One region of the Comamonas sp. lk genome, then DNA from elsewhere that is predicted to be linked to it. Evidence: predicted binding sites of a transcription regulator. Region 1 holds the regulator's gene; each other region holds the start of a gene.
The links. Region 1 encodes sigma-54, which starts transcription at its own class of promoters, with help from an activator protein. Its sites were predicted from a motif close to TGGCANGNAANCTGCTTT; they were not measured.
Positions count from the first base shown of each region.

Region 2: the regulator sigma-54 is predicted to act here: its motif matches at 1,837-1,854, upstream of EAO39_RS03885 (nitrate regulatory protein).
Region 3: the regulator sigma-54 is predicted to act here: its motif matches at 1,795-1,812, upstream of hmpA (NO-inducible flavohemoprotein).
Region 4: the regulator sigma-54 is predicted to act here: its motif matches at 2,067-2,084, upstream of nirB (nitrite reductase large subunit NirB).

Region 1 is NZ_UOOB01000002.1:757,716-760,921, reverse strand. Features, by position in the region: gene lptA (lipopolysaccharide transport periplasmic protein LptA) at 1-100, shown strand, start outside; gene lptB (LPS export ABC transporter ATP-binding protein) at 97-873, shown strand; gene EAO39_RS22305 (RNA polymerase factor sigma-54) at 971-2,569, shown strand; gene EAO39_RS22300 (aspartyl/asparaginyl beta-hydroxylase domain-containing protein) at 2,651-3,206, opposite strand, start outside.
Region 2 is NZ_UOOB01000001.1:859,286-862,491, forward strand. Features, by position in the region: gene EAO39_RS22445 (DUF5677 domain-containing protein) at 1-17, shown strand, start outside; gene EAO39_RS03870 (DUF2809 domain-containing protein) at 65-439, shown strand; gene EAO39_RS03875 (PH domain-containing protein) at 527-904, shown strand; gene EAO39_RS03880 (glutathione S-transferase family protein) at 1,069-1,686, opposite strand; gene EAO39_RS03885 (nitrate regulatory protein) at 1,892-3,184, shown strand.
Region 3 is NZ_UOOB01000002.1:635,877-639,082, forward strand. Features, by position in the region: gene EAO39_RS21675 (DUF445 domain-containing protein) at 1-132, opposite strand, end outside; gene EAO39_RS21680 (DUF3297 family protein) at 275-520, shown strand; gene hmpA (NO-inducible flavohemoprotein) at 578-1,756, opposite strand; gene norR (nitric oxide reductase transcriptional regulator NorR) at 1,906-3,206, shown strand, end outside.
Region 4 is NZ_UOOB01000001.1:864,838-868,043, reverse strand. Features, by position in the region: gene nirB (nitrite reductase large subunit NirB) at 1-1,861, opposite strand, end outside; gene EAO39_RS03900 (ABC transporter ATP-binding protein) at 2,211-3,035, opposite strand; gene ntrB (nitrate ABC transporter permease) at 3,032-3,206, opposite strand, start outside.

The DNA of each region.
Region 1 (3,206 bases):
CGCCCAGCCCAAGCCAGCCCAGCCCAAGGCCGAGCCCTTGCGCCAGAGCATGACGCTGGGCGGTGAGAAAGCCAGCGACAAGGCAGGTGACAAGAAATGAGCCGTGACAGCACCCTGCGCAGCGGCGAAGCGGACAGCCGCCTGGAGGCCAGGCATCTGGCCAAGTCCTATGGCAGCCGCAAGGTGGTCAAGGACGTGTCTTTGTCCGTGCAAAAAGGCGAGGTCGTCGGTCTGCTGGGCCCCAACGGCGCGGGCAAGACCACCTCGTTTTACATGATCGTGGGTCTGGTGCGCAGCGATGGCGGCGAGATCTTCATCGACGGCCATGCCGTGGGCAATATGCCGATTCACCAGCGCTCGCGCCTGGGACTGTCCTATCTGCCGCAGGAAGCCTCGATTTTCCGCAAGCTCAGCGTGGAAGAAAACGTCCGCGCCGTGCTGGAACTGCAAAAGGACGAGCAAGGCAAGCTGCTCTCCAAGGAAGAGATAGACAAGCGGCTGAACAATCTGCTCAAGGAATTGCGCGTGGAGCATCTGCGCCAGTCTCCGGCGCTGGCCCTGTCCGGGGGCGAACGCCGCCGGGTGGAAATCGCCCGCGCCCTGGCCACGCAGCCACGCTTCATTCTGCTCGATGAGCCGTTTGCCGGTATCGACCCCATCGCGGTGATCGAAATCCAGCGCATCATCGGCTTCTTGAAAGAGCGCGGCATTGGCGTGCTGATTACCGATCACAACGTGCGCGAAACCCTGGGTATCTGTGACCACGCCTTCATCATCAGCGACGGCCATGTACTGGCCGAAGGTACGCCAGAGCAGATCGTGGACAACGCCGATGTGCGCCGAGTCTACCTGGGTGAACACTTCCGCATGTGATGCGTGAGTTGACCACCGCGCTCCCCCGTTTCCTGTGGCTGCTGTCCCTGCATCGGGGGCATGCCGGGGTCGCTTGCACATCAAGGATGTTCAGTTGATGAAGCCGGGCCTGTCCTTACGCGTATCCCAGCATCTGTCGCTCACGCCGCAGCTGCAGCAGTCGATTCAGTTGCTGCAACTGTCCACGCTGGAGCTGGCGCAGGAAGTCGAACAGATGCTGGTGGACAACCCGTTTCTGGAGCGCGACGGCGACGACGTCGATGCGCCGATGGACGCTCCTTCTATGGAAGCGGCTGCCGCCGAATCCATGGGCACTTCAGATGGCTACTCATCTGAAACTGAATATTCATCAACACAAGCAGCTTCTGAAACCATAGCGGAAACGCCGACCACCGAAACCCCCGAGACGCTGGACTGGAGCGGCGACGGTGCCGACGGACAAGACGGGGAATGGGGGGGCGAATCCAGCAGCGAATGGGATGGCCCCTCCTCGTCCGGCAGCCGCAAAAGCGATGGCGACGAGGAAACCGACGCCATCGATCTGGCGCGCGAGCATGAAAGCCTGAGCGATTTTCTGCACCGCCAGGCGCTCAGCCTGCGCCTGAGTGCCGAGGACTGCGCGGCGCTGCGCTTTCTGATCGAATCGCTGAACGACGACGGTTATCTGGAAGAGCCTCTGGCCGATCTGGCCTACAGCCTGGCCGGTGACGACCTGGAAGAGCGCGAAGAGCTGGAGCAGCGCTTTGCCATGGCGCTAAAGTTGCTGCAAAGCCTGGAGCCCGTGGGCGTGGGTGCACGCGATCTGGCCGAATGCCTGCAACTGCAGCTGCGCGATCTGATTCGTCTGGCCGAAGATGAGGGCACGACAGCAAAGCACTGGGATGTGCTGCAACTGGCCCTGTCCATGTGCTGCCAGCCCATGGACTTGCTGGCGCGACGCGATATGCGCAAGCTCTCCAGCCTGTGCGGCGCGCGCGAGGAAGCTTTGCGCGAGGCCCTGGCCCTGATTGCGCGGCTGGAGCCGCGACCCGGCCGCCGCTTCGTGGATGTGGAGCGCCATATCGTGGTGCCCGATGTCATCGTGCGCCCGGTGCGTGTCGGCTCGGGCCGGATGGAGTTTTCCGTTCGCCTCAACACCGAAGTCATGCCGCGGCTCAAGGTGCATGACATTTATGCCGGCGTGCTGCGCCGCCACAAGAACAGCGAAGGCCATGCGGCACTGCAGCAGCGGCTGCAGGAAGCGCGCTGGTTTATCAAGAACATCCAGCAGCGCTTTGACACCATCTTGCGGGTGTCGGAAGCGATTGTGGAGCGGCAGAAAAACTTCTTTGTGCATGGCGAGCTGGCCATGCGCCCGCTGGTGCTGCGCGATATTGCCGATGCCCTGGGCCTGCATGAATCCACCATCAGCCGCGTAACCACGGCTAAGTACATGGCCACGCCCCAAGGCACGTTCGAGCTCAAGTACTTCTTCGGCTCGGGCCTGGGCACCGAGACCGGCGGCAGCGCCTCCAGCACGGCTGTGCGGGCGCTGATCAAGCAGTTTGTGGATGCGGAAGACACGAAAAAACCGCTGTCGGACGCCAAGCTGGCCGATATGCTCAAGGAGCAAGGCATTGAATGCGCCCGTCGCACCGTGGCCAAGTATCGCGAGCAGCTGAAGATCCCCACCACCACGTTGCGCAAGGCGCTGTAAGCCACGCCCAACAAAAAAGCCGCTGATGCCATGCTCAGCGGCTTTTTAATTTGGTGCGCAAAGCGCCTCAGGCGGCATCCATCAGTTCGGGATCAACCACCAGATGAATAGCGCCAGCACGGCAATCATCAGCCCAAATTTGAGGACCTTGTAGAAGGTCGGGTTCCAGCTGCGGAAGGCGCGGCGGTACTTGCCGGCGTAGAAGGAAATCTTGAAAAGCTTGCTGATCATGCCGCGGGGATCACCCTCGTTGTTGGGCGAGCTGGCGGCGGCCACCACATTCTTGCCCAGCCAGTGATTGAGCCACTGGGCAAAACCGTTGGTCATGGGGCGCTCCACATCACAAAACAGCACGATGCGATTGCCTTCCGAGCGGTTCTCGGCCCAGTGCATATAGGTCTCGTCGAAGATCACGCCCTCGCCCTCGCGCCAGCTGTAGGGCTGACCATCCACTTCGATCATGCAGCGGTCGTCATTGGGCGCCAGCACGGCCAGGTGGTAGCGCAGCGAGCCCGCATAGGGATCGCGGTGCAGATTGAGCTTGGCACCGGGCGGCAGCTCGGCAAACATGGCGGCCTTCACGCTGGGAATGGATTTGACCAGCGCCGTGGTCTTGGGGCACAGCTCCATGGCCGAG
Region 2 (3,206 bases), on a different contig from region 1:
AAAATAAAACTCTCTGATTGAGAGTTTTATTTTTCATAGTATTTTTTTTGCCCTCGTCTACATCTTGCTCATCATCGTTGCCGGCCTGGCATCGCGCCAGGGTTATGTACCGTTTCCTGCCGTGTTGGGCAACTACCCGGGCGATGCGCTGTGGGCCTGGGTCGTGTTCCTGTGCGTGGCTTGGGCCAAGCCATCCATGACGCGGTGGCGTTTGGTCGGCCTCTCTCTGCTGATCGCTTTTGCCATCGAGTTTCTGCAGCTCTATCAGGCGCCCTGGATGCAGGCGCTGCGAGCTAACAAGCTGGCGTATCTGGTGCTGGGCAATGGCTTTGATCCGCTGGACTTGGCGGCCTATGTGGTCGGCATAGGCTGGGGCGCGCTGGTGGATGCCTGCTGGCCCTGGCGCCGTGTGGCACAAGCGCAAGACTTGAACGCTTGAGCCGCGTGGGCGTGATGCGCTGTGGGGCTGCTGCGTACGCTGTCTAGAATCGGCCTGTCATACAACACAGGGATTGAGGTAACTGCCATGGGATTGCTGGACGGTATGTTGGGTAACGCATCCAAGATGGATGCGGGCAAGATTCAAGCGGAGTTTGCGCAGATTCTGGCGCCAGGCGAGAGGGTGGAGCATGCGTACCAACTGATCCGCGACTACTTCGTCTTTACCGACAAGCGCCTGGTGCTGGTGGACAAGCAGGGCATCACCGGCAGCAAGGTGGATTACCACTCCGTGCCCTACAAAAGCATTACCCACTTCAGCGTGGAGACCGGCGGAACCTTCGATCTGGATGCCGAGCTGAAGATCTGGATTTCCGGCATGGCGACGCCTGTGCAAAAGCAATTCAACAAGAAACTGAGCATTTACGAAGTGCAGTCGGTTCTGGCCAGCTATGTGCTGAAGTGAGTTGACAGAGTTGATTGCCGTGCATGTCTGGGGCAACAAGCCTTTGCCGCTGGTTGGCTTAGGGTGATGAGTCAGCCCGGCAGTTCAAACCCCGTTACCGCACCCCGCCCCGTCTGGGGTCAGGGGAAGTCCGGTTCAGCGCTGATGGAGAGCGCCACGCCTTTTCACGGCAGCTTCTTCACCGAAGCCCTGGCCCGCATACGCTCGGAATGGGCTGCCACGCGGGGGAAGTCGGCAATGTCCACGCCATCACCTTTGAGCCAACTGGCCAAGATGTACAGATAGCCATCGGCCACGGTGAATTGCTCGCCCATCACCCATGGTTTGTCGCCCAGGTAGTGCTTCTCGATGACGGAAAAGCATTCGTACATATTCTGCTGCACCTTGGCGCGCATGGCGGCCTGTGCGGCTTCATCGTCGGCCCAGCGCGAGGCCCGCATGCGGTGGGCGTGGGCAACATGCACTGTGGAGGCCAGATAGGCATTGAAATCCTGCATCTGAGCCAACGCGAATGCATCGTCCAGCGGCGCCAGAGCGGCTTGCGGATAGGTCTGCGCCACGTACAGAAGCAGCGCAGGCACTTCGGTCAGCACGCCCCTTTCGGTGACCAGCGCAGGCACGCGGGCCTTGGGGTTGAGGGCCAGGTATTCGGGGCTGCGCTGCTCATGGTCGGCAAAGTTCAGCGTATTGAGCGTGAACTGCGCGTCGGCTTCGTAGAGCGCAATTAGTACGGCCTGAGCGCAGGTGCCGGCAGCGTAGTACAGCGTGAGTGGGGTTGCCAAGGTCGGTCTCCAGAAATGAGGTGTCTGCCAGTGTAGGGCGCGCGCCGGTCTGCAGCCGCGGCCTGAATTCCCTGAAGGTGAGCGTTCATCCTGCTTGCCGACTGGCAGTCGCCCTGCATTGGTGTAACAAGGTCGTTCGCTGGCCTGAGGTGGCATGAAATGTGCTGCTCGTTTCAGGTATCAGCATGACAACAAGCATTACCCCATGAAAACCCCTCTGCACTACCTGGTTGCGGCAAGGCAAAACGAAATTGCCGAGCTGGAGCAGCTCGGCAGCGCTTGCGCCCTGGTCAGTCGCATGTCGCAGCTGATCCATGCTCTGCAAAAAGAGCGGGGCCTGTCCAATATCTTTCTGGCCAGCGAGGGCGCGCAGGGCCGGGAGGCGCTGGATCAGCACCAGCCTTGGGTGCAGCAGGCGATCGCCGAGCTCAGTGCAACGCTGGAGGCCTTCAGCCTGGGCCTGTCCGGCGCGCATGGGGCGCGGCTTTTCAGTGCGATTGCCTATGCGCTGCAAGGAATCGAGGCCTTGCCGCTGCTGCGGGCGCACCGGGATGGACAGCGGCTGACGCCCGAGGAAAGCACGCAGGCCTATATGCGTCTGGTCGCCGGCTGTTTGACCGTGGTCTTCGAGGCCGCCGACAGCGCCTGTGATCCCGATATCTCCCGCACACTGGTGGCCATGTTTCACTTCATGCAGGGCAAGGAGCTGACAGGCCAGGAGCGGGCCGCAGGCGCGGCCGCATTTGCCAGCGGGGTTTGCAACGCGGCACGCCAGCACCACTGGCTGCATCTGATCGAGTCTCAGGACAAGTGCTTTCAGGTATTTGCGGATTTCGCATCGCCGGCGGTGGCGGCCTGCTGGCAAACGCAAAACCAGTCCTGCGCGGATATGGCGGTGATCGAACGTTTGCGCCGTATTGCCTGCACCAGCCCGCCGGGCAGCACGCTGGACTGGGCGCTCAACAGCGTCTGGTTTGAAGCCTGCTCGCTGAGGCTGGATGCCATGCACCAAATTGAAGCCCTGCTGGCGCAGGAGCTGGAGAGCCTGTGCGGGCAAAAGCTGGCGCTTGCCCGCACCAGCCTGTCTCAGCAGTTGCAGCGCTTGCATCTGCCGGACGGCATGCCAGACCCGGCTCCAGGCCAGTTGGCGGACGGCATGCAGTTCTTCAACGGGCCTGCGCCCGGCATGCCCTGGCCCATGGACCTGGGCTGCGGGCCGCAGCTGGGGCGCTCCATTTTGTCTCTGGTGCAGGAGCAGGCGCAGCGCCTGCAGCTGATGCAGACGGAAATCGACAAGGCGAGAACCTCCTTGAAGGAACGCAAGACGATTGAGCAGGCCAAGGGCGTGTTGATGAGCTACCGGCAGATGAGCGAGAGCGATGCCTACAAGCTCATACGCCAGACCGCCATGAACCAGAACCGACGCATGCTGGACGTGGCCGAGGCCGTGTTGGCGACGGTGGATTTGCTGCCTGCGGGAGCTGGCACCAAAGCGTAGCTCGATGGTGTGAATTTTCTGC
Region 3 (3,206 bases), 120 kb from region 1:
CCACAAGGGGACGACCTCCCAGCGTGCACCCGTCACTGCCGTGGCAATGAATCCGGCGGTCACCAGCAGCAAAAGCACCAGAGGCAGGCGCTTGGCCTGCTGCAATGTCAGGCGTTGTTCGGATGTGAGCATGGGCCAAGCATAGGGCAGGCCCAAGGCTGCGCCAAGGCGCAACGGACCCTAAGCCTGTCATCCGGCATTGATGCGGCACCTGACAGGCCTTTGCGATTGCGCAGACAATGCCGGTTTTGAGTCTTTTGCATCCCAGAACACCATGACCGACGCCATCCGCCCCGAACTGCCCGACCACCTGTCCATCGACCCCCGCAGCCCCCACCATGTGGCCGCCGTGTTCGAGCACGACATCGGCATCCGCTTCAACGGCAAGGACCGCTTTGACGTGGAGGAATACTGCGTCAGCGAAGGCTGGGTGAAGGTGCCGGCCGGCAAGACCCTGGACCGCAAGGGCAAGCCCCTGCTGATCAAGATCAAGGGTACGGTGGAAGCCTACTACCGTTAAAAAAACAGCTTGAAGCGATTGATGAACATACGCTTCAAGCTATTGATAAGATAGCAATCAGGCCAGCGCTTCGGCGGGGCCGAAGAACTCGTAATGCACCTGCGCCTCGGGCACGCCCAGCTCGCGCAGGGATTGCTTGACCGAGCGCATGAAAGCCTTGGGGCCCAGGAAGTACACATCGGCATCGCGCGACTCCGGCAGCCACTGGCCCAGTTGCGCGGCACTCAGATGGCCTTGGGCATCCACGCCATCATCGGCTTGCACTGTCTCATAGCAGTAGTGGCGCGTCAGCTGCGCATGCTCGGCGGCCAGCGTATCGATGGCATCACGGAAAGCATGAACCTTGCGCTCGCGTGCGCAGTGGATGAAGGTGATGGAACGGCCGGTGGGCAGCGCAGCCTGCAACATGGGCAAGGTGGGCGTGATGCCCACACCGCCGCTGATCAGTACCAGCGGCTTCTCGCCATCCTTCAGCGTGAAATGGCCTGATGGTGCAAACAGCTGCAGCACATCGCCCACCTTCACGACATCGTGCAGATAGCTGGAAACCTTGCCACCCTCTTCGCGCTTGACGCTGATGCGATAGCTCTTGCCATTGCTGGCCGCAGACAGCGAGTAATTGCGGCGCTGCTCCACGTCATCGATCACCAGGCGCATGCCTATGTACTGACCGGGCTGGTGCGCCATGACGGCGCCGCCATCCACAGGCTCCAGATAGAAGGAGCTGATCTCGGCGCTTTCCGCCACCTTGTGGCTGAGCTTGAAATCACGCGCACCACGCCAGCCGCCGGGCGCGGCTGCGGTTTGCTCGTACACGCTGCGCTCGGCTCCGATCAGGATATCGGCCAGCTGCTGATAGGCCGCACCCCAGGCCGCCAGCACTTCGTCGGTGGCGATTTCGGCACCCAGCACTTCGCGGATGGCACGCAGCAGGCAGGCACCGACTACCGGGTAGTGCTCGGCCTGCACCTGCAGCGCTACGTGCTTGTTGATGATTTGCGCCGGCAGATTGCCCAGACCTTCCAGGCGATCGATATTCTTGGCATACATGAGCACGCTGTGGGCCAGCGCGCGCGGCTGGGAGCCGCTTTGCTGGTGGGCCTGATTGAACAGCGGACGCACCTCGGGGTGACCGGCCAGCATGATTTGATAGAAATGCGTGGTCAAGGCCTCACCGCCGGTTTCCAGCAGCGGCACGGTGGAACGAACAATTTCACGTTGGCGATCGGTCAGCATAGAGGTTTCCTTGTTTCTCATGGAGGTTTGAACCCATATCTGCAAAGACCATGCCAGCTATCACAGGCTGTAAAAACAAGGACTTGCAGCAAACAGTGTCAAATTGACTCCATGAGAAAGCAGTCTTATTGACTGCATACAATGTCGATATGACCGCAACCAAAATACTCCACGCCGTCATCCCACTGGTGGCCGATCTGGCCCAGGACCTGCCCGAGCGCGAGCGCCTGCGCCGCCTGCTTGCCGCTCTGCGCACCTTGCTGCCGGCCGATGCCGTGGCCCTGTTGCGCCTGGAAGGCGAATGGCTGCGCCCGGTGGCGATTGACGGCCTGGTGCCCGACGCGCTGGGCAGGCGCTTCAGACTGGCCGAACATCCCCGGCTGGCCCAGCTGCTGGCGGCAGGCCAGGCCATGCGCTTTGAACCCGACAGCTCTCTGCCAGACCCTTACGACGGCTTGATCGCCCATCACGGTCCGCTGGACGTGCACGACTGCATGGGCTGCGTGCTGCAAACCGGTGGCCTGAGCTGGGGTCTGCTGACGCTGGATGCACTGGAGCCCGGCCGCTTTGCCGATGCGGCGGCGCTGGACATGCTGCAGGCCTTCAGCAATCTGGCCGCAGCCACCGTGGCCACGGCCGAGCGCGTGCAGCAACTCACCCAGATGGCGCGCGAGGGTTCTCACCCCACGCCCGCCGAAGCCAGCCGCTCCGAGCCCGAGATGCTGGGCCACAGCCCCGCCATGCGCCAGCTCAAAAAAGACATAGGCCTGGTGGCTGCCAGCGATCTGAGCGTGCTCATCACCGGCGAAACCGGCACCGGCAAGGAGCTGGTGGCACAGGCCGTGCATGCCCAGTCCGCCCGCGCAGACAAGCCCCTGGTCAGCATCAATTGCGCGGCCCTGCCGGACAATCTGGTGGAAAGCGAGCTCTTCGGCCATGTACGCGGCGCTTTCACCGGTGCACAAAGCGAGCGGCGCGGCAAGTTCGAGCAGGCCGATCAGGGCACGCTGTTTCTCGATGAAGTGGGTGAACTCTCCTTGCCCGTGCAAGCCAAGTTGCTGCGCGTGCTGCAAAGCGGACAGCTGCAGCGGCTGGGTTCGGACCGCGAGCACCATGTGGACGTGCGCGTGGTGGCGGCCACCAACCGCGATCTGGCCGAGGAAGTGCGGGCCGGGCGCATGCGGGCCGATTTCTATCACCGGCTCAACGTCTATCCGCTGCAGGTGCCGGCGCTGCGCGAGCGCGATAGCGATGTGCTGCTGCTGGCCGGATATTTTCTGGAAGAGAACCGCTCCCGCCTGGGCCTGGGCGGCTTGCGCCTGGATGCGCAAGCACAGTCGGCCCTGCTGCTACAGCCTTGGCCTGGCAATGTACGCGAGCTGGAGCATCTGATCAGCCGCGCCGTGCTCAAGGCCTTGAGCCGTCAGACTACGGCGGCAAGTAACGACAG
Region 4 (3,206 bases), on a different contig from region 1:
GGTCTTCCTTCTTCACGCCCAGCAGGTCGATGCGCTGGCCGCCCGTCACCTTGACAGTAGGAATCTGGTACTTGTCCACCACATCGGCAATGCGGCGCAGCTCGGAGGCCGTGGTCTCTCCGCCCCACATGCGCGGGATCACGCTGTAGGTACCGTCTTTCTGGATGTTGGCGTGGCTGCGCTCGTTGATGAAGCGGCTTTGCGGATCGTCCTTGGCCTCCTTGGGCCAGGTGCTGACCAGGTAGTAGTTGACGGCCGGACGGCAGGAAGCGCAGCCATTGGGCGTGCGCCACTCCATGAAGTGGAACACGGCATCGGTGCTCAACAGCTTGTGCTCGCGGATCGCATCGCGCACGGCCTGATGACCGTGGTCGGTGCAGCCGCACATGGCCTTGGTCTTGGGCGATGCGGAATAGTCGCCGCCGGCCGTGAACATGATGATCTGCTCCACCAGCCCGGTGCAGGAGCCGCAGCTGGCGCTGGCCTTGGTGTGCTTGCGCACATCGTCGAGCGTGAACAAGCCCTTGTCCTTGATGGCCTTGCAGATGGCGCCCTTGGTCACGCCGTTGCAGCCGCAGACCTCGTCGCCATCGGCCAGGGCCGCCGCCTTGTTCTGACCCTGGTGGCCGGCGTCGCCCAGATTGGATTCGCCAAACATCAGCTTGTCGCGAATATCGGCCACGCTGCGGCCCTCGCGCAGCAGCTTGAAATACCAGCTGCCGTCCACCGTGTCGCCGTAGAGGCAGGCGCCGACCAGCTTGTCGTCCTTGATGACCAGCTTTTTGTAGACCCCGGCATAGGGGTCGCTCATCAGAATCTCTTCGGTATCGCCGCCGCCCTGGAAGTCGCCGGCCGAGAACAGATCGATGCCGGTGACCTTGAGCTTGGTCGAGGTCAGCGAGCCCAGATAGCGGCCGATGCCGAATTCGGCCAGATGGTTGGCCAGCACCTTGCCCTGCTCGAACAGCGGCGCCACCAGCCCGTAGGCAACACCACGGTGCGCCGCACATTCGCCCACGGCGTAGATGCGCGGATCGGTCACGGTCTGCAAGGTGTCGCTGACCACGATGCCGCGATTCACATGCAGATGCATGGACTCGGCCAGGCCGGTATTGGGGCGTATGCCCACGGCCATGACCACCAGCTCGGCCGGAATCTCGCTGCCGTCCTTGAAGCGCACGGCGCTCACGCGGCCGCTGGCGTCACCCAGCAGCTCCTGCGTTTGCGCCTGCATGCAAAACTGCATGCCGCGCTCGGCCAGAGAAGTCTGCAGCATGCGGCCTGCCTGCTCGTCGAGCTGGCGCTCCATCAGCCAGTCGCCCACATGCACCACCGTCACCTGCATGCCGCGCTTCATCAGGCCGTTGGCCGCCTCCAGCCCCAGCAGGCCGCCGCCGATCACCACCGCATGTTTGAGCGTCTTGGCCGCTTCGATCATGGCCTCGGTATCGGCAATATCGCGATAGGCCAGCACCCCCTGCAAGTCCTTGCCGGGAATGGGCAGGATGAAGGGATTGGAGCCCGTGGCCATGATCAGGCGGTCGTACTCGGCACTGACCGTCTCGCCGCCGGCATTGACCGCGTGCACCACGCGGCGGGCTCTGTCCACGGCCGTCACCGTGTAGCCGGCGTGCAGCAGGATATGGTTGTCCTGATACCAGGCCCAGTCGTTGAGCACGATATCGCTGAGCGTCTGCTCCCCGGCCAGTACCGGCGACAGCAGGATGCGGTTGTAGTTGGGGTGCGGCTCGGCGCCGAACACCGTGATGTCGTACAAATCGGGGGCGATGGTCAGCAGCTCTTCCAGAGCGCGAACGCCTGCCATTCCGTTGCCAATCATGACCAATTTGGATTTTTTCATCTGAGTCCTCGTGGGTTTGCGAGAAAGGGCCCCCCACGCCTGCCCACTGCGTGTGGCAACAGCCCCCAAGAGGGCGCTGGCCCGGCAACAAAAAAAGACGTCTGCGCGTTGCATGACTTGCATGAACGCGTAGACGTCTTTGTCTTTGGACTCTGGCACAGCCTTGCACCTTCGCCCTGTGGCCCACTTTGGCCACGCTGAACAATATGCAATTGCCATGCCAGCTTTTTGCAGCCTGCAGGCCGCACCCCTCTCGCCCTGCATGCACTGCTTTTGTGCAAGCCCGCTTTATTGCTGTGCAAAAAAACATGGCGCCATCAGGCGCCATGCAACGTGAGAAGCCGAGGGTTCAAGCCGCTTTTTCCACATGCCCTTGGCGGGTGTAGAGAAAGTCGATCACGGCCTTGCGGTATAGCTGATAGTTCGCGTCTTCGGCCAGCTCCACCCGGTTTCGGGGGCGCGGCAGCGCCACCTGCAGCACTTCGCCAATCGTGGCGGCGGGCCCGTTGGTCAGCATCACGATCTTGTCGGACAGCAGCACCGCCTCATCCACATCGTGAGTGACCATGACCACGGTGCTGTGCGTGCGGGCCACGATCTCCAGCAACTCGTCCTGGAGCTTGGCACGGGTCAGCGCATCGAGCGCCCCAAACGGTTCGTCCATCAGCAAGACCTGGGGCTCCATGGACAGCGCCCGGGCAATGCCCACGCGCTGCTTCATGCCGCCTGAGATTTCTCCGGGCCGTTTCTGGGCTGCATGGCTGAGCCCCACCAGCGCCAGCGCGGCGGCCGTACGCTCGGCCAGCTGGGCCTTGTTCTCGCTCTTGCCAAACACCCGCTCCACCGCCAGATACACATTGCCGTAGCAGGTGAGCCATGGCAGCAGCGAATGGTTTTGAAACACCACGGCACGCTCCGGCCCCGGGCCTTTGATCTCCTTGTTGGCGCACAGCAGCACGCCTTGCGTGGGGGTGGTCAATCCGGCAATCAAATTGAGCAAGGTGGACTTGCCGCAGCCCGAGTGACCGATCAGGCTCACGAACTCACCCTGGGCAATGCTCAGATTGACGTTCTGCAAGGCCAGAAACACTCCTTTGGCGGTCTTGAAGCTTTGCTCCACGTTCTGCACATCGATGAAGCGGGCCGCAGTCTGTTTGGATGGATGGGAATTCATGCCTTGACCTCCTCGAATGTGAATGCCGAAGCCAGCTTGACCAGTGCCCACTCCAGCACCAGGCCCACCAGGCCGATCACGAAAATCGCAATGATGATGTTCTTGACGTTGAGGTTGTTCCACTCGTCCCAGACCCAGAAGCCAATGCCCACGCCGCCGGTCAGCATTTCG